Regions from separate parts of the Micromonospora sp. NPDC020750 genome, predicted to be linked through region 1. Evidence: riboswitches for the same ligand, from Rfam matches in the RefSeq annotation. Region 1 holds a riboswitch; each other region holds the start of a gene.
What was found. A riboswitch is a leader RNA that binds a small molecule or an ion and turns the genes downstream of it on or off. The one in region 1 is predicted to bind S-adenosylmethionine.
Positions count from the first base shown of each region.

Region 1 (6,337 bases):
CCGGTCGACGTCGACGCCACCCTCACGGGGCCGACCTGGGAGACCCTCGCGCCCGAGCTGGACAAGAACGCCACCGGCGCCCCGGTCAGCGCCGTGCAGTTCATCCTGAACTCCAAGGGCTATGCCGACGTCACGGTGACCGGCGAGTTCGACCACGCCACCAAGAAGGCCGTCCAGGACCTCCAGCGGCTGCACGGCCTGCACCCGAACGGCAAGGTCAGCACGAGCACCTGGTGCGCGCTCGTCGGCGGCGTGGTCCGCCAGTCGTTCCAGGCGGGCTGACCGGCTCCCGGTCGTGGTGGGGCGGGTCCGGCGTTGGTCCCGCCCCACCACACACGCCCGACACCCCGGCGGTCAGCCGCGCAGCGCCGCCGGCAGGGGCCGGTGGTGGACGATGTCCAGTCGGGACACCGCCCTGGTCAGGGCCACGTACAGCCGGTGCGGGCCACGTGCCTCGGCGGCCACGATGTCCGCCGGCTCGACCAGCACCACGTGGTCGTACTCCAGGCCCTTGGCCAGGGTCACGGGCAGCAGGGTGACCCGGGCCGACAGATCCACCTCGTCCACCCCGGCGGCCGGGACGCCGGCGGCGCGCAGCGGGTCGGCGAGCCGCGCGACGGCCGCGTCGACGCCGACGACCGCGACCGAGCCCGCGTACCCGAGCGCGTCCCGGACCGCGTCGAGGACGCCGGCGTCCAGGTCATCGACGTGCCGTACGCGCAGGTGGCCCTCGGCGCGGACGGACCGGGTCGGCGGCACGTCCACGCCGAGCGTCCCGAGCAGCCGGTTGGCCGGCGCCAGCACCGCGCCGGGCACCCGGAATCCCACGGTCAGCGGCACGACCCTGGCCGTGGGCCGGCCCAGGTGGGTCAGCTGGTCCGGCCAGCTCCGCGCCGCCCACGGCGTCGTGCCCTGGGCGAGGTCGCCGAGCACGGTGAGGGAGCCGTGGACGCTGCGGCGGGCGAGGGCGCGGCACTGCATCGGCGAGAGATCCTGCGCCTCGTCGACGATGACGTGGCCGTATCCGGGGGGATGCTCGATCAGCCCGGCGACCTCATCGAGCAGGACGAGGTCGGCCGCGGACCAGCGGGCGCCCCGGGCGCCGCGCGGGCGGGCCCAACGGACGGCCTTCTGCTCGTCGGCGGTGAGAATCCCGTCGGCCGACCCGGCGAGCGCGTCCGGGTCACCGAGCAGCTTCGCCAGCAGCTCGCCGGGGCGGGCGGCGGGCCAGACCCGGTCGAGGAGGTCACGGACCGGGGCGCAGCGCCCCACCCGCCGCCCCCAGGCCGCGCCGGACAGCTCCACGCGTCGCTCGGCCTGTCGTTGCAGCAGGTCCACGATCCGGGACCGCAGCCGCTCGCGGCCGATCCCGTAGGGCGGGGACTCGCGCCGGATCTCGGCGACCAGCGCGGCGACGGCCCCGGCGGGCAGCCGCCAGCGGTAGGAGCCGTCGGGCACGGTGAGCGCCTCGGCGGGTACGCGGACGCGCCCGTACAGGGCCCGGTCGAGCACGACGGCCATCCGGGCGTCGTGCTTGACGGCGGCCGCGGCATCGTCGTCGACGGCGGCGATCGGGTGCCGGGCCAGGAGATCCTCCAGGGTCCGCTGGTCGACGTCGACCTCGCCGAGCGTGGGCAGCACGGCCGAGACGTACCGCAGGAAGGCCGGGTTCGGGCCGATCACCAGCACCCCGGTGCGGCCGAGCTGCCGCCGGTGGGTGTAGAGCAGCCAGGCCGCGCGGTGCAGCCCGACGGCGGTCTTGCCGGTGCCGGGCGCGCCCTGGACGCAGACGGACGTGTCGAGGTCGGCGCGAACCAGCTCGTCCTGTTCGGGCTGGATGGTGGCGACGATGTCGCGCATCGGGCCGACCCGGGGACGCTCGATCTCCGCAGCCACGAGCCGGCTGCCGCCGCCGAGTTCCTCCCCCCGGTCGAGGCGCTCGTCCTCGAACCCGGTGAGCCGGGCCGGGGCCGGCGGCGTGGAGCTCCACCCGTACCGGCGGCGGACCGCGACGCCGAGATGGTCCCGGGCGGTGGCCCGGTAGAAGGTGCGCGACACCGGCGCCCGCCAGTCGATGACGAGCGGGTAGCCGGCCTCGTCGGTGATGTGGCGGCGGCCGAGGTGGTAGCGCTGACCGGCGTGCTCGCCCGCCTCGGCGGCGGCGCCGAACCGGAGGCGGCCGAAGTAGGGCGGGGCGTCCGGCTCCTCGGCGAGTTCCTTGGCGTGGGTCCGCAGCATCCGGCCGAGGGTCTCGGCGGTCCAGCGGTCGCCGGCCACGTCCGCGCCGGTAGCCACCCGGTGTCGGGCGGTGTCGCGCATCCGGGCGAGCGCGGCGCGGGTCGCGGCCAGGTGCGCCTGCTCCCGCACGAGTTCCCGGTCGACCCCGTCGTCCATGGCAACCTCCGATGAGAATCATTAACCGGGTAAACATTCTAACCGCAGTCATGAAATTGACCTGGTATCGGCCGCTGGTAGCCTGGGTGGCGTGACCGGAGAGCAGGGCGTGACCGGAGAGCGAGGGCTGCGCGAACGCAAGCGGCAGCGCACCCACGACGCGATCTCGGCGGCGGCGATCTCGCTGTTCGTCGAACGAGGCTTCGACCGGGTGTCGGTCGCCGAGGTGGCCGCGGCCGCGGAGGTCTCCAAGCCGACGCTGTTCAAGTACTTCGCCACGAAGGAGGACCTGGTCCTGCACCGGATCGCCGACCACCGGGGCGAGTCGGCCCGGGTGGTACGCGGCCGACGCCCGGGCGAGGCGCCGCTCGCCGCGCTGCGCCGGCACTTCCTCGACGGGCTGGACCGCCGCGACCCGGTCACCGGGCTGAACGACGACCCCCGGGTGTTGGCGTACCACGGGATGGTCTTCTCGACCCCGAGCCTCGCCGCCCGGGTGGCCGGGCACGCCGCCGCCGAGGAGGCGGCGCTGGCCGACGCCCTCGACGACGCCGCCGGCACGCGCCGCGACGAACGGGGGCGGCCGGAGCCCGAGGCCCGGCCCGACGGGCTGACCGGCCGGCTCGCGGCGGCACAGATCGTCGCGGCGCAGCGGGTACTGGCGCGGGACAACTGGCGTCGTCTCACCGAAGGGTGCACCGCCGCCCGGGCGCACCCGGAGGCGGTCGCCGCCGCCGACCACGCCTTCACGCTGCTCGACGCCGGCCTGGCCCCGTACCGGGGCTGAACCTCGGCGGCGGTCGCCCGGCGAGGGCGATGTCCGACGTGTCGGCCGGAGCCCCACCCGGGGTGAGCGTCGTCATAACGACTGGACGCCCGGCCCGGTGCCGTTGCTAGGCTCCAACCAGGTCATGAGCGCCAGCGTCAAGCCCCGGCTCGCTGGCCGGCAACCCTCCTCCGCGGTGGGGTGCCCCGGGTGAAGACCAGGCACCGGAGTTCACCGGTGCAAGCGTGGCCTGGTCCCCAGGTCAACACCGACCTTGGAGAACCATGTCTGCTCGTCTGTGCGCCCCGCTCACTGCCGCCCGCTCGGCACCGGCCGCGTCACCATCCCGTCCCGCGCTGGTCAGGCGTCGGCACGTGGATCTGATGCGGGTGTGCAGCGACGGCTGTCGCCGTCACGCGGCGCGCTGAGCGCCTCCCCCCTTCCGTAGTAGCCCCCTTCCGCGGCCGCCCGTCGGCGTGCCGCGTCCGGCGGCGTGCCGTCCGCGCGCCGCCCTGATCCCAGGAGACACCTGTGCGATTCCTCCCTGCCCTGACCAGATTCGCCGTGCTGGGCGTCGCGGCCGTCGTCGGCGCTGCCACCCTCACCGCCTGCGGCGACGACACCTCGGCCGCCGCCGACAACCCGTACGGCCTGGTCCAGCCCGGTGTGCTGCGGGCCGGCACCCTCACCGACGCGCCACCGAACGTGTACCTGAAGGACGGAAAGTTCACCGGCTTCGACAACGACCTGCTCACCGCGGTCGCGGAGAAGATCGGCCTGAAGGTGGAGTTCGTCGGCACCGACTTCTCCGCGCTGCTGTCGCAGGTCAACAACCGCAAGTTCGACGTGGGCAGTTCCTCGATCACCATCACCGAGGCGCGGAAGAAGACCGTCGACTTCGGCAACGGCTACGACTTCGGCTACTTCGGGCTGGACGTCCCGGCCGGATCCCCGATCACCGGCTTCGACCAGCTCGACGGCAAGCGGGTGGTGGTCGTGCAGGGCACCGTGCAGGACGACTACGCCACCGGCCAGAAGCTGGACCCCGTGCGGGTGCCGGACTACAACGGAGCGCTCAACCAGCTCAAGGCCGGCACCGCCGACGCCTGGATCGCCCCGGCGGAGATCGGCGACAAGTCCGCCGCCGACAGCGGCGGGAAGATCACGGTGGCCGCGAAGCAGCTCAGTTCCACACCGACCGCGTACGCGGTGGCCAAGGGCAACGACGCGCTGCGCGCGGCGCTGGACAAGGGCCTCGACGAGGTCATCGCCGACGGCACGTGGAGCCGGTTGCAGGAGCAGTACTACCCGGGCCGGCCGATCCCGGCGGACTTCAAGCCGGGCAGCGGCTCGGTGCCGGTGCCCGGCGCATCGGCGGCGGCCCCGGCCGGGTCGGCCGCGCCGTCGGCGTCGGCCTCGTCCTGAGTACGCGGGCGTGACGGCACGGGCGACGCCGGGCCGACGGTACGGATGACCAGCGAGCGGGGCGGACGGGAAGACGACTGATGGATCCACTGAGCACCCTGTGGGAGACCTTCTTCGACTGGGACTCCATGCGCGCGGCGCTGCCCGAGATGCTCACCGTCGGGCTGCCCAACACGCTGATCCTGGCGATCTCGGCCGCCCTGCTCGGCTCCCTGCTGGGCATGCTGCTGGCGGTCGCGGGCATCTCGCGTACCCGGTGGTTGCGCTGGCCGGCGCGGGTGTACACGGACGTCTTCCGCGGCCTGCCGGCGGCGGCGACGATCCTGCTCATCGGCGTCGGCCTGGCGCCGCTGGGCATGCAGGTGTGGGGGCCGAACCCGTACCCGCTGGGCATCCTGGCGCTGTCGCTGATCGCGTCGGCGTACATCGGGGAGATCTTCCGGGCCGGCATCCAGAGCGTGGAGGCCGCCCAGCTGGAGGGGGCCCGGGCGCTGGGGTTCTCCTGGGGCGAGGCGATGCGGCTGGTGATCATCCCGCAGGGGGTCCGCCGGGTGCTGCCGGCCTGGGTGAACCAGCTCATCGCCCTGATCAAGGACTCCAGCCTGGTCTACTTCCTCGGCCTGGTGGCCAGCCAGCGGGAGCTGTTCCGGATCGGGCAGGACCACGCGGCGACCACCGGCAACGAGTCGGCGCTGCTGCTGGCGGGCCTGCTCTACCTGACGCTGACCGTGCCGCTGACCCACGCGGTGAACTGGATCGACCGGCGGCTGCGGCAGGGCCGGCCGACCACGGCGACCGAGGACGACGGCGCAGTGGCGCTCGCCGGGCAGAACGCGCTGCCCGGCGACGCCGCCGCCCGCGCGAGCACGGGAAAGGACGAGCGATGAGCACCGCGACCGGCACGACGACCCCGGTGAGCCTGAGCGTGCGGGACGTGCACCTCGCCTTCGGCGCCAACCGGGTGCTGCGCGGCGCGAGCCTGGACGTCGGCCGGGGCGGCACGGCCTGCGTCATCGGGCCGTCCGGGTCGGGCAAGTCCACCCTGCTGCGCACGATCAACCGGCTCATCGAGCCGGACCGCGGGGACGTGCTGCTGGACGGGCGCAGCGTGATGGGCGACGACCCGGACGCGCTGCGCCAGCGGATCGGCATGGTGTTCCAGCAGTTCAACCTCTTCCCGCACATGACGGTGCTGCGCAACATCACCCTGGCGCTGCGCCGGCTCAAGCGGCTCGGCGAGGACGAGGCCGCGCAGGTGGCCCGCGCCCAACTGGAGCGGGTCGGCCTGGCCGGCCGGGCCGACGCCCGGCCGGCGCACCTGTCCGGCGGGCAGCAGCAGCGGGTGGCGATCGCCCGGGCGCTGGCGTTGCAGCCGCAGGTGATGCTCTTCGACGAGGCGACCTCGGCCCTGGACCCGGAGCTGGTCAAGGGGGTGCTCGGCATCATGGCGGAGCTGTCGGCGGGCGGCATGACCATGGTGGTGGTGACCCACGAGATGGGCTTCGCCCGCGAGGTCGCCGACACCGTGGCGTTCATGGACGGCGGGGTGGTGCTGGAGGCCGGCGAGCCGGCGGCGATCTTCGAGCGTCCCGAGCATCCCCGGCTGCGCCGCTTCCTGTCCCAGGTGCTCTGACCGGCCCGCACCGCCGGCTAGGTTCCGAAACTTTCGGCGTCGTTGGCCACATATGACCGGCAAATGTCGGACTAGAGCTTTCCGAAACTTCTCGATAACCTGTATCGAAAGTCGCTGAT
Region 1 covers NZ_JBIRTH010000004.1:658,858-665,194, reverse strand. The annotation lists gene ACH4T9_RS16730 (peptidoglycan-binding protein) at 1-282, shown strand, start outside; gene ACH4T9_RS16725 (HelD family protein) at 355-2,394, opposite strand; gene ACH4T9_RS16720 (TetR/AcrR family transcriptional regulator) at 2,486-3,181, shown strand; SAM riboswitch class IV at 3,302-3,412, shown strand; gene ACH4T9_RS16715 (ABC transporter substrate-binding protein) at 3,692-4,585, shown strand; gene ACH4T9_RS16710 (amino acid ABC transporter permease) at 4,666-5,472, shown strand; gene ACH4T9_RS16705 (amino acid ABC transporter ATP-binding protein) at 5,469-6,218, shown strand.

Region 2 (6,337 bases), on a different contig from region 1:
GAGTCCCCGGCCCCGGCGCCCCGGGCCGCCGCCCGCCACCGGCCGATCAGTTCTGCCGCTCCCCGGCGGCCGTCCGAGCCCGTCATCTGGCCGAGTCTGCCGGAGCGGGCGAGGATTCACCGCCCTCACGGTGGGTAGTCCCCGCCATGGCCGTGGCCCGGGATCGCCGATCGTCGCTGCTGCGGCGCGCCGGCCTGCACGACGGCGTGGCCGACATCGACTCGGCGCGGATCTCGGCGGCGATGGAGGAGCTTCGACGTCGCAGCAGAGCCACCCTGCACGATCGGCTGCACCGGGTCCGGATGGCGATGGGCCTGGCCGTGCAGGCCGGGCTGGCCGCCGCGCTGGCCTGGGCCATCTCCCACCACCTGCTGGGAAACCCGCAGCCGGTCTTCGCGCCGATCTCGGCGGTCGGCGCCCTGGCCGCGTCGGTCGGTCAGCGGCTGCGCCGGACCGTCGAGCTGATCGTCGGGGTGGCGGTCGGGGTGTTCCTCGGCGACCTGCTGATCTACCTCGTCGGCACCGGTGGCTGGCAGCTCGGGCTGGTGGTGACGGCGTCCATCGTGCTGACCCTCTTCTTCGGCGGGAGCGTGTCGGTCGTCATCCAGGCGGCCGCAACCGCCGTGCTGATCGTCACGCTCAGCCCGTCCACGGAGGACCTGGAGATTCCGCGCTTCGTCGACGCCTTCATCGGCGGCGGGATCGCGCTCGTGGTGACGGCGGTCCTGTTGCCGCTGAACCCGCTGCGGGTGATCAACCGGGCCGCCCGGCCCGCGCTGGACCTGCTCGCCGATCAGCTCGACGCCGCCGCCGAGGCGCTGCGCGGGCAGGACCGGGACAGCGCCCAGCGGGCCCTCGAACGGCTCCGCGAGAACAAGGAGGAGCTGAGCACCCTCATCGAGGCGATCGAGGGCGCGAAGGAGACCAGCATCCTCTCCCCGGCCCGTTGGCACCGGCGCAGCGAGCTGACCCACTACGCCGAGGCGGCCGACCCCATCGACCGCGCGATGCGCAACAGCGGGACCCTGATCCGGCGTTCCGTGACGATGATCGAGGACGGGGAGCCGGTGCCGGAGCCGATGCCGGATGCGGTGGCCCACCTCGCGGAGTCGGTCCGCCTGCTCCGCCACGAGTTCGCCATCGGGGCGGAACCGGAGAAGGCCCGGGAACGGTCCCTGCGCGCGGTCAGTGAGGCCGGCCGGGCGTACGCGCAGGGGGTCGGGTTCTCCGGCAGCGTGGTGATCGCGCAGGTGCGCACCACCGCCAGCGACCTGCTGGTCACCTCCGGCATCGACCAGGAGGAGGCCAACCGGCTGATCCGGGTGTCCTTCGGCGAGCAGGAGAAACCGACCGTCGGCCCGGCCGAGAGCGTCCCCGCCCCGAAGCCGCCCACGGCCCCGCCGCTGGGCTGAGGCGCCTCAGCCCAGTTCGGCGAGGGCGGTGAGCAGGCTCTCGACGTGCTCCGGCGTGCTGCCCAGGCCGATGCTGGCCCGCAGGGCGGTCGGGGGCAGGTCCCGGTGCCCACTGCGCCCGGCGGCCTCGGTGAGCAGCCGACGGGCCAGCGGATGGGCGCAGAACAACCCGTCGCGGACCCCGATGTCGTACCGAATGGCCAGCTCCGCCGCGACCTCGGCCGAGTCCCGGCCGGCCAGCACGAACGAGACGATGCCCACCCGGGGCGAGTCCGGGCCGAAGGTGCGCAGCTCCACCACGTGCGGCAGGGCCGCCAGCCCGGCCCGCAGCCGGGCCAGCAGCGTCTGCTCGCGGGCGTGTAGCGCGACCCGGTCCGCCCCGGCCAGCGCCGCGCACACCGAGGCGAGCGCGACCGCGCCGAGCAGGTTGGGGGTGCCGGCCTCGTGCCGGGCCGGGCCGGTGGCCCAGCGCACATCGTGGGTGGCGGCCCCGACGTGACTGGTGGCGCCCCCACCGGCCAGGTACGGCGGGGCCGCGTCCAGCCAGTCGCCCCGGCCGAGCAGCACCCCCGCGCCGAACGGCGCGTACAGCTTGTGCCCGGAGACGGCCAGGTAGTCCACGTCCAGCGCGGCCACGTCGACCGGGGCGTGCGGGGCGAGCTGGGCGGCGTCCACCGCGATCCGGGCGCCGTGCCGGCGGGCCACCCGGGCCAGCTCGGCCACCGGCCAGCGTTCCCCGGTCACGTTGCTCGCCCCGGTCACCGCCACCAGCACCGGCGGGCGGGCGGTGGCGCCCCGGCGCAGCTCGGTCAGCGCCGCGTCCAACGCCCGAACCGCCTCGGCGGGGGCGGCCGGCACCGGCAGCCGCACCGAGCCGCGCGGCCAGGGCAGCAGGTTGGCGTGGTGCTCCCCGGCGAACGTCACCACCGTGGTCCCGGTGGGCAGGGTCCGGGCCAGCAGGTTCAGCGCGTCGGTGGTGTTGCGGGTGAACACCACGTGGTCGTCGGCGCGGGCGCCGAAGAAGTCGCCGACCGTCTGCCGGGCCCGCTCGTATTCCAGCGTGCAGCGCCGCGACAGCGCGCCGGCGCCGCGGTGCACGCTGGCGTACCAGGGGAGCAGCTCGGCCACCGCGTCGGCCGCGGCCCGCGCGCACGGCGCGCTGGCGGCGTAGTCCAGGTTGATCTGGCCCGGCACGCCGAGCACGTCGAGCGGCCGCGACGACGCCGACACGGTCCGCGCGGGCGGCGGCGTGAGCGAGGGTACGAGGGTGACGGTCATGGCACGACCTCCGGGTCCGGGGACCCCGGGTGACAGCACCGGGACGGGGTCCGCGCTTGCCCAGCGCCGGACAGGGCTGGGCCCGGTCATCACCCGGGGCACCCCACCGCGAACTCGACGAGGGTTGCCGGCCAGCAAGCCGGGGCTTGACGCTGGCGCTCGTGACCTGACGACAGGATAACGGTCGACCGATGCGGCCGGAACAGCCAGCGGGGGATGACTACGCTGATGTAATGGCCGACACCCCGCCCGGCGGCGCCGCGTCGCCGTGGACCCCGCACGATCTCCCTTCGCAGCCCGGTGGGGCCGCCCCCCGGATGCCGGTGCGCCGGCTGGGCTGGCGGCGGGTCCTGGTGGTGGTCCTGGTTGTGCTGCTGATCGCGGCGTGCGCGGTCTACATGCTCTTCAAGCTCGGCTTCAACCTGGGGCCGGAGGCGCTGCTGATCGGCGTGGTCGCCGCGATCCTGCCGGTGCCGGTGCTGGTCTCCTGCTTCCTGTGGCTGGACCGGTACGAGCCGGAGCCGTTGAAGTATCTGATCTTCTGCTTCGTCTGGGGCGCGTTCGTCTCCACGGCCGCCTCGCTGACCGTCAACGGGTTCTTCGCCGCCCGGTTCGCCGACTGGGGGCTGCCCGACGCGTTGACCGCGGTGCTGGTCGCCCCGTTCATCGAGGAGTTGACCAAGGCGATCGGCCCGATCCTGCTGCTGATCTTCCGCCGCCGGGAATGGTCCGGCATCACCGACGGCCTGGTCTACTGCGGGCTGTCGGCGGTCGGCTTCGCCATGGTGGAGAACATCCTCTACCTGGGCGGTTACGGCTACGCCTCCGGCGTCAACGAGTACGGTCCGGCGACCGGGGCGCGGCAGGTCATCGCGATCTTCATCGTCCGGATCCTGCTGTTCGGCTTCGCCCACCCGCTGTTCACCTCGATGACCGGCGTGGGTCTCGGCATCGCCGCCCGGACCGCCGACCGTCGGGTGCGCTTCCTCGCCCCGGTCGCGGGCCTGCTGCTGGCGATGATGCTGCACGGCACCTGGAACCTGCTGCCGTCACTGGCCCAGGCCACCGGCCAGACGATGGTCGCCCTGTACGGCTACCTCGGGGTGATGGTGCCGATCTTCTTCGGCATGGTCGGGTTGGCGGTCTGGCTGCGCGGCTGGGAGGGGCGGCTGACCGAGCGCACCCTGCCCGACTACGTGCGGGCCGGGTGGCTGACCCCGCCGGAGGTGGCGGCGCTGGGCAGCCTGGGCCGGCGGCACGCCGCCCGGACCTGGGCCCGGCGGGTGGCCGGCGACGCGGGGCTCAAGGCGATGCGCGGGTACCAGTTCTCCGCCACCCGGCTGGCGCTGCTGCGCGACGGGATGCACCGAGGGCTGGACCGTCGGCCGGCTGACCGGGAACGGACCGCGTGGGAGGAACGGGAGCTGCTGGACGCGATCACCGCGTACCGGTCCTTCTTCGTCGGCCGGGATCCGCAGGTGCCGGTCGGGAGCTGGGACGGCCACCGCTACCACCTGCGGTTCCCCGACGGGTCGCAGCGGCCGGTCGACGCCCCGGACGAGCCCGTGGTGCCGATCCCGGTGGTGCTCGCCCCGCCGCCGCCCCCGGCCCACCCGGGGCCTTACGGCCCGCCCGGCTGGTACGGTCCCCGCCCGGGCGCCCCCTGGCCGCCGGGCGCCGCCTGACGGGGCGGGTCAACCGGTCAGGCGGGTGCTGCCTGACGGGGTCGCAGCGGCCGGTCAGGTCATCAGGCCGGTGAGGAAGTCACCGATGCCCACGGCCATCGCCGCCAGGCCCGCCCCGATCGCCTTGCACATCTGCGCCGCGCTGTCCGGTCGGAAAGCCACGAAGTAGATCAGGAACGCGACGCTTCCCCAGAGGAGAACCTTCTTCACGAATACCGGCACGATCCCTCCCCAGGGCGCTGGACGTGCCTGGCTTCCCGTAGTCGGCAGCCGCAAACGACGCGTCGCCGACCGGGGTGGACGACGGGGGAGGCCGGGACGGACCCGGGGGAGGAAAGCGGAAGGGCCTGCCGGAGGCGTTACAGGTACAGGCCGGTGGAGCCGTTCGACTCCGACTCGATCCGTTCGGCGGCTACGGCGTGCACGTCCCGCTCGCGCAGCAGGACGTACCCCCGGCCGTGCAGTTCGACCTCGGAGCGGTCGTCGGGGTCGAAGAGCACCCGGTCACCGGAGACGATCGAGCGGACGTGCGGCCCCACTCCCACGGCGGTCGCCCAGGCCAGTCGCTTACCCACGGCGGCGGTTGCCGGGATCACGATGCCGGCGGTGGAGCGGCGCTCACCCTCGCTGCCGTCCACCTTCACCAGCACGCGGTCGTGCAGCAGACGGATCGGCAGGCCGGAGTCGAGGTTCTGGTCGACGGTCACGACGGAACGGTACCGCGTCCGACCGGGCCGCCCCGCTGGTGGTTGCGCGGACGCCGATCGGGGCAATGTGTGGCGGAACCGCCCTAGGCTGGGGCGACGGACGTATCCTGTCCCCCCTGTCCTCCGGGCAGGTTGATTCTGATGCGGGAGGTGCGCTTGAGCCGCTTCGAGCGGGTACGGGGACGGCTCCGCCGCGCGTACGAGTCGGGCCGGGAGTCGGTGCGGCGGGCCCGCGCCGACCCGACCACCGTCGCCGACGGCGGGCCGGGCCGCGCCGGGGCGACGGGCGGCGTCGACTCCACCGGGGAGGCCGGGGTGGCGTCCCCCACCTCGCCGGGCCCGGCGGCCCCGCCGTCGGCGACGGTGGTCGGCGTCGAGCCGCCCGCCGCGATGCACAACTCCACCGCCAGCCGGGACGACGCCGACGTGCCGCACGCCCTGCGGATCGCCGCCGCCTGGTCGTGGCGGCTGATCGTCGTAGGTGTGGTGTTCTGGGCGCTGCTGAAGATCGTCGCCACCATCAGCATCGTGATCATCCCGCTGGCCATCGCGCTGCTGCTCTCGGCGCTGCTCGCGCCGGCCGTCGGCTGGCTGCTGCGGGCGCGGCTGCCCCGCTCGCTGGCCACGGCGGTGGTGCTGGTCGGCGGCCTGGCCGGCGTCATCGGCACGCTGACGCTGGTGGTGAACGAGTTCATCAAGGGCGTGCCGGAGCTGAGCAAGAAGTCGTCCGAGGGCGTCCGGCAGATCCAGGACTGGCTCAAGACCGGCCCGTTGCACCTGTCCGACAGCCAGCTCACCCGGTACATCGACGAGGCGCAGGACTGGATCAACAACAACACCGAGAAGTTCACCAGCGGGGCCGTCTCCACCGCGGCGACCCTGGCCGAGGTGCTGACCGGCATCGTGCTGGTGCTCTTCGCCACCTTCTTCTTCCTGCGCGACGGCAGCCGGATCTGGCGCTTCCTGGTCCGGCTGCTGCCGGTGGCCGCCCGGTGGAAGGTCGACGACGCCGGCCGGGCGTCCTGGGAGACCCTGGGCGCCTACGTCCGGGCCACCGTGCTGGTCGCGTTCATCGACGCCGTCGGCATCGGCGCCTTCCTGGTCTTCTTCGACATCCCGTTCGCGTTCCCGCTGGCCGCGCTGGTCTTCCTCGGGGCGTTCATCCCGATCGTCGGGGCGGCGCTCTCCGGCGTCGTCGCGGTGCTGGTCGCGCTGGTCGACAGCGGCCCGGTCACCGCGCTGATCATCCTGGGCG
Region 2 covers NZ_JBIRTH010000002.1:282,087-288,423, forward strand. The annotation lists gene ACH4T9_RS06450 (metal-dependent phosphohydrolase) at 1-86, opposite strand, end outside; gene ACH4T9_RS06455 (aromatic acid exporter family protein) at 153-1,412, shown strand; gene ACH4T9_RS06460 (aminotransferase class V-fold PLP-dependent enzyme) at 1,419-2,690, opposite strand; SAM riboswitch class IV at 2,738-2,857, opposite strand; gene ACH4T9_RS06465 (PrsW family intramembrane metalloprotease) at 2,882-4,375, shown strand; gene ACH4T9_RS06470 (hypothetical protein) at 4,430-4,597, opposite strand; gene ACH4T9_RS06475 (GroES family chaperonin) at 4,735-5,082, opposite strand; gene ACH4T9_RS06480 (AI-2E family transporter) at 5,224-6,337, shown strand, end outside.
Region 2: it holds a riboswitch for S-adenosylmethionine, as region 1 does, so the genes downstream of both, ACH4T9_RS06460 (aminotransferase class V-fold PLP-dependent enzyme) here and ACH4T9_RS16715 (ABC transporter substrate-binding protein) in region 1, are expected to answer to the same signal.

Region 3 (6,337 bases), on a different contig from region 1:
GCTCGACGCCCCGGGCCGGGTCGGCGGTGATCTTGCCGACCGCCGCGGCGATCCCGGCGGCCACCTCGTCGAAGCTCCTGTGCCCCTGGTCGGTGGCGATGCCATCCGACGGGATCAGGATGTTCTGCGAGGTGGTGCACATCTGGCCGCTGTAGAGGGTCAGCGTGAAGCCCAGGTTGCGGCACATCCCGGCGAAGTCGTCGGTGGAGTCGATCACCACCGTGTTCAGGCCAGCCTTCTCGGTGTAGACCGCCGCCTGCCGGGCGTTGGCCTCCAGCCAGTCGCCGTACTCGGTGGAGCCGGTGAAGTCGACGATCTTCACGGCCGGGTGCAGGGCGAGCGTCGAGGCGAGCTTCTCGCCGGGGGCCTCGGGGGCGAGCAGCACCAGGTTCGGGTCGAAGCCGGCCTCGGCGAGCACCTCCCGGGCGTAGCGCACGGTGATGGCCAGCGGCAGCACCGCGCGCGGGTGCGGCTTGACCACCACCGGGTTGCCGGTGACCAGCGAGGCGAACAGCCCCGGGTACGAGTTCCAGGTCGGAAAGGTGTTGCAGCCGATGACGAGGGCCACCCCGCGCGGCACCACGTGGAACGTCTTGGTCATCCGCAGCGGGTCGCCCTTGCCTGCGGGCTTCTCCCAGCCGGCCGTCCCCGGGTGCCGGGTCATCTCCGCGTACGCGTAGGCGATCGCCTCCAGCGCCCGGTCCAGCGCGTGCGTCCCACCGGCCTGGAAGGCCATCACGAACGCCTGTCCGCTGGTGAACTGCACCGCGTTGGCCAGCTCGAAGACGTGCTTGTGCAACCGGTCGAGGAGCTCCAGGCAGACCCCCGCCCGGGCCTGCGGGCCGGCGTCGCGCCAGGCCGGCAGCGCGGCGGAGGCGGCGGCGACCAGCTCGTCGGCGCCGGCGTGTGGGTAACGGACGTTCAGCTCCAGCCCGAACGGGCTCGCCTCGGTGGCCACCCGGTCACCGGCGCCCGGCTGGTCGAGCGGGAAGTCGCCGTTCAGGTACGCCTCGAAGGCTGCCTTGCCGTCGGCGGCGGCGGTCTCGCCGTACACCCGGGGGCTGGGTGATTCCGGGTAGGCGGACCAGTACCCACGCTCCGCGATCGCGGTCAGCGCCCGGTTGAGGGTGTCGGCGTGCCTGTCGTGCAGGGGATGCGGGGTCTCCGTCATGCCCGCCATCATGCCCCAGCCGCGAACCGGACAGTAGGGGCCGACGACCGCCGCCGGCGTTCCGGGACGCCGCCCGGGCCGGCGCGGCGCTGAACAGCCGGGCGGTCGCACGGCGGCCCGGTCAGATGGTGAGCTGCCAGTCGGTCCAGGCGTCGACGGGACGGAAGCCGAGCCGCTCGTTGATGTCGATCATGTGTCCGTTGGCCGCCGCGTTGAACGTGTCCACGAAGCGCAGCTCCGGCTCGTGGGCGAGGCCGTACCGCAGGTTCTCCACCTTCGTCAGCAGCCCGAGCCGGTACCCCCGGTGCGCCGGGTCGACGATGGTGATCTGCTGGAACGCGTGCCACGACGCGCTGGGGCCGACGTCGAGCAGCGTCCAGGCGACCAGCCGGCCGGACGCCACGTGCACCGCACCGTGGTGGTAGCGGCGGCGGCCCCGGGCATCGAGCGCCCGCTCGACGCCACGCACCCGCTCGACGTCGACCCGTTCCGGCTCCCACTCCAGGTCCCCCAGCGGGGCGTCGGTCATCAGCCGGCCGTCGAGGTGGGCCACGTCGGCGACGTACTCCTCGGGGGCGGGCCCCCGCCAGCGGACGGTGCGGTAGCCGGCGGCGCGGGGCCGGGCTTCGGCGAGCAGGGCGTCGAGCGCGGCCGGGGCGAGCCGGGCGGCGTCGAGCCGGCGGCGGACCTCGGGAAGCACCGGCCGGCCGCCCACCGCGGCGGCGAACGCTCCGCCGGCCCCGTCGCGTCCCGGCCCGTCGGGCAGGGCCGAGACGGCCATCCCGACCACCCGCTTGCGCCCCCGCTCGCGCAGCACCCGCAGGCCGTGCTCGTGCAGCGCCCGGCCGACCCCGTGCCGGCGCTGCGCCGGGTCCACGAACAGGTCCACGGCGGCGTTGTCGGTGTTGTCGAGCTGCGGCAGGTCCAGGGCGAGGTAGCCGGCCGGCACGCCGTCGCGGCGGGCGAGCGCCCAGACCGGCGCTCCGCCCGGCATCGGGTGGCGGAGCCCGGCCTCGAGCCGTCGCCGACACAGCGGCGGGAAGTCGGGGACGTCCGCCGCGTCGGCCGCCGCCCTGATCCGGTACGCCGCGTCGACCGCACTCTGGTCGGCCGGGTCGATCGGCGTGATCGTGATGCCCATGGACTGAGGGTGACCCGGGAAACACGATCGGGCCAGCGAATTAATCGCCGGCCCGATCGGACGTGGTCGGGAGGGACGATCGCACAACGCCTTCGGCGTTGGGTCGCAAGAACTAAAAAGTCTTCGGCGAAACGCCCTCCCGCACCGAGCATCCTGCGCCGTCCGGTTCCTGTCGTCAAGTCCCCGGTGGCGGGTTTCTCTCACGCAGGGCTAAAAGTCGGTTACTCGGGGGATCCGCCCCATCCCCCGTCCGGGCGATCCACCCGTCCACCGGACGGTCGGGGCCGGGGCGGCGGGCAGGGCCGGTGGGGCGCGGCGCGCGGCGTGCTTCCGGGCCGGGGCGGGGAAGGGCCGCAGGCCGCGCCAGGGTCGATCGAGATCGGGCAGGTCAGCCGAGCAAACCGGCGTCCCGGGCGGCGCGCAGCGAGGGCCTGATCCGGTGGGTCGGGCCGACCTGGGCGGCGACGGCGTCGATGGTCTTCAGCCCTTCGCCGGTGTTGAACACCACAGTCTCCGCCGTCGGGTCGAGCCGGCCGGACTCGACCAGCTTGCGCAGCACGGCGACGGTCACCCCACCGGCCGTCTCGGCGAACACCCCGGTGGTCCGGGCCAGCAGCCGGATGCCGTCGCGGATCTCGTCGTCGTCGGCGTACTCCATCCAGCCGCCGGTGCGCCGGACCGCCTCCAGGGCGTACAGGCCGGCGGCCGGATCGCCGATGTTGAGCGACTTGGCGATGCCGGTCGGCCGGACCGGGGTGATGGTGTCGGTGTCGGCGTGCAGGGCGGCGGCGATCGGGTTGCAGCCGGCGGACTGGGCACCGAAGACCTTCCAGCCGCCGGCCGGGGCCTCGACGAGGCCGATCTCGACCAGCTCGCTGAACGCCTTATCGATCTTGGTGAGCAGCTCGCCGCTGGCCATCGGGATGACCACCTGGGCCGGGATGCGCCAGCCGAGCTGCTCGGCCACCTCGTACCCGAGGGTCTTGGAGCCTTCGGCGTAGTACGGGCGGACGTTGACGTTGACGAACGCCGTGTCCTCGAACTCGTCGGTCTCCACCAGCTCGCCGCAGAGCCGGTTCACGTCGTCGTAGGAGCCGTCGATGGCGACCAGCTCGCCCCCGTAGACGGCGGTGGTGACCACCTTGCCCGCCTCCAGGTCGCTGGGGATGAACACGACCGAGGGGACCCCGGCGCGGGCCGCGTGCGCGGCGACCGAGTTGGCCAGGTTGCCGGTCGAGGCGCAGGCGAACCGGGTGAAACCGAGCGCCCGGGCGGCGGTGAGGGCCACCGAGACCACCCGGTCCTTGAACGAGTGGGTGGGGTTCGCGCTGTCGTCCTTGACCCAGAGCGGGGCGGTGATGCCCAGCTCGGCGGCGAGGTTGGGCGCGGCGACCAGCGGGGTCAGCCCCGGGTCGACGGTCACCCGGGTGGCCGGGTCCTGGCCGGCCGGGAGGAGGGCGGCGTACCGCCAGATGTTCTGCGGGCCGGCCTCGATCTGCTCGCGGGTCACCCGCGCCAGGGCAGCGGCGTCGTAGTCGACCTCAAGAGGGCCGAAGCACTCGTAACAGGCGTGCTGCGCGGCGAGCGGGTAGCGCGCGGTGCAGGCCCGGCAGACCAGGGCGCGGGCGGGGCTGGCGGTGGTGTCGATGCCGGACGCGGCGAGGGTCGACGTCATGTCGAGAAGGTCCTCTCATCTTTCCCCGCATCGCACCCTGCGGCGGGGACGGAATTGGCACCTGTCCGCACCGCTCGTCATCGAGCGCGCGGGTGGTTGCCGGGGCTTCGTCGGGCCGTATCCCTCTGCCCCTCTGGATGAGGTATTCAGTTGTGCGCACGAGTCTACGGCGGATCGCCGGCTCCGCCACCCGAGGTTCCAGCGTATGGGCCGCCCCTGGGCATTGAATTAATCACACCGTCACCGTGGGAGTCGACGACACCACCGCCCGCAACGTTGGCCTTGATCGATTCCAAGGGGGGCCTGCATGGGGGCTGGCCTGGGGTTTCTACGCTCACCGCGTGACGTACCCCCCGTCGCCCGGTTTCCCCGGGCCGCCCCAGAAGTCCCGCGGGCTCAGCCGGACGACCCGCACCGTGATCATCGTGGTCGCCGTGGTGGCGCTGCTCTGCTGCGCCGGAGCGGTCGGCGGCGGCCTCTGGCTGTTCCGCACCGTGCAGGGCACCATCACGCCGGCCCGGGACGCCGCGACCGCATACCTGGACGACACGAAGGCGGGCAACTACCCGGCCGCGTACGCCCGGCTCTGCGAGCGACTGCGCAGCCGGCAGACCGAGGCGCAGTTCACCCGGGCCCGGCAGGCCGAGCCGCCCCTGGACGAGTACCGCGTCACCAACACCCAGGTGCACACCAGCAACGGCGACACCAGCGCCGAGGTGACCGTCAAGATCGCGGACCGGAACAGGGTCATCAGCCTGGTCAAGGAGGGTGACCAGTGGCGGGTGTGCGGGGGCTGATCGGGTGACACGGCCGGTCGTGCCCCGCGTCCCCCCACCCCACCTCCCCTGCGCGCACTTTCACGGAATGTGTGGCTATGGCGCGCGCGGATGCCACACATTCCGTGAAAGTGCGCGCACCGGGAACAGCGGGGGGACGGGAGACGGGGCCCGGCCGGGTGGCGTGGGGCCGACGATGCGGGTGGCGTGGGGTCGCTACCGTGCGGGAAGCCCACCCCCGAGAGAGGAACTGGCCGATGCGCCGGACCCTGCCCAGCCTCGCGATCCTCGCCCTGGCCTGCCTGATGACCGCGGGTTGCGACGCCGGGGGGTCGACCTCCTCGGCGGGTACGACCACCGCTCCGGCCGCCGACGAGCCGGCCGCCCCGGCGGAGGACGGCCCGGAGCCGGCCCCGGCGACGACAGGCCCCGCCGCCCCGCCGGAGCCGACCGTCGCCGGCACCACCGCCGCGCCGCCGAAGCCCGCGCCGAAGAAGGTGCCCGCGCTGACCTGCAAGCAGCTCGCCGGCGCCCACGTCGGCAGCACCAAGGTCCCCTACCAGGGGTACGCCGACTACCTCCCGCTGGCCGAGGGCGTCTGGTCCGGCGAGGACGGCGACACGGTCACCCTCCAGAAGCCCTGCGGGATCGGCGACCTCGACGGCGACGGCGCGGCGGACGCGGTCGGCGCGGTCGCCCTCAAGAGCGGGGGCAGCGGCACCTTCTACACGCTGGTGGTGTGGCGCAACGCCGACGGTGAGCCGGTCTACCGGAGCCTGGCCGAACTGGACGACCGGACCCCGGTCGTCTCGATCACCGTGTCCGGCGGCCGGGCGAAGGTCGTCTGGCTGACCCGTTCCGCCGAGCGGGGCATGGCGGAGCTGGACATCCGACGCACCTCGTACTACCAGCTCTCCGGCAGCACGTTCACCGAGGTCAGCCACACCGACGCGCCGTACAAGCCGTAGCGGCGGGGGTGCGACTCAAGCCGGCACGGACCGCTTGCCCGGCACCGGGGCCGCGACGGCGGGCTCCCGACGGCGGCGGAGCAGGCTGTCCAACGCCCAGGTGCCGGGGCCGAGCACCGCGACGAGCACGAACGACCAGCAGAACAGCGCCGCCAGCTCGCCGCCGTTGCGCAGCGGGAGCAGCCCGTCGGGCTGGTGCACCACGAAGTAGGCGTACGCCATCGAGCCCGAGGCGACCAGCGCGGCGGGCCGGGTGAACAGCCCGGCCAGCACCAGCACGCCGCAGGTTGCCTGGATCAGCGCCGCCCACCAGCCCGGCCACTCGCCGAACGGGACGGCCTGGCCGGCGCCCCGGGCACCGCCGAGCACGCCGAACAGCGACGACAGCCCGTGGCACAGGAAGAGCAGGCCGACCACCATGCGGAACAGGGACAGGACGAGTCCGCCGAGTCGGTCGAACTTCATGCGACACCTCCAACGATGCTGATCGATGCATCCAGCATGCGAGCAAGGGCGGGAGGTGTCCACGAAATCCCTCCAATCGGGAAGGCTCCCACGACGTCGGCACGTCGGCCGCTCCGGCGCCGGCCGGGGCACGGCGATCGA
Region 3 covers NZ_JBIRTH010000002.1:262,831-269,167, reverse strand. The annotation lists gene paaN (phenylacetic acid degradation protein PaaN) at 1-1,171, opposite strand, end outside; gene ACH4T9_RS06395 (GNAT family N-acetyltransferase) at 1,293-2,312, opposite strand; gene thrC (threonine synthase) at 2,701-3,987, opposite strand; SAM riboswitch class I at 4,000-4,131, opposite strand; gene ACH4T9_RS06385 (hypothetical protein) at 4,329-4,784, shown strand; gene ACH4T9_RS06380 (hypothetical protein) at 5,021-5,731, shown strand; gene ACH4T9_RS06375 (DoxX family protein) at 5,747-6,196, opposite strand.
Region 3: it holds a riboswitch for S-adenosylmethionine, as region 1 does, so the genes downstream of both, thrC (threonine synthase) here and ACH4T9_RS16715 (ABC transporter substrate-binding protein) in region 1, are expected to answer to the same signal.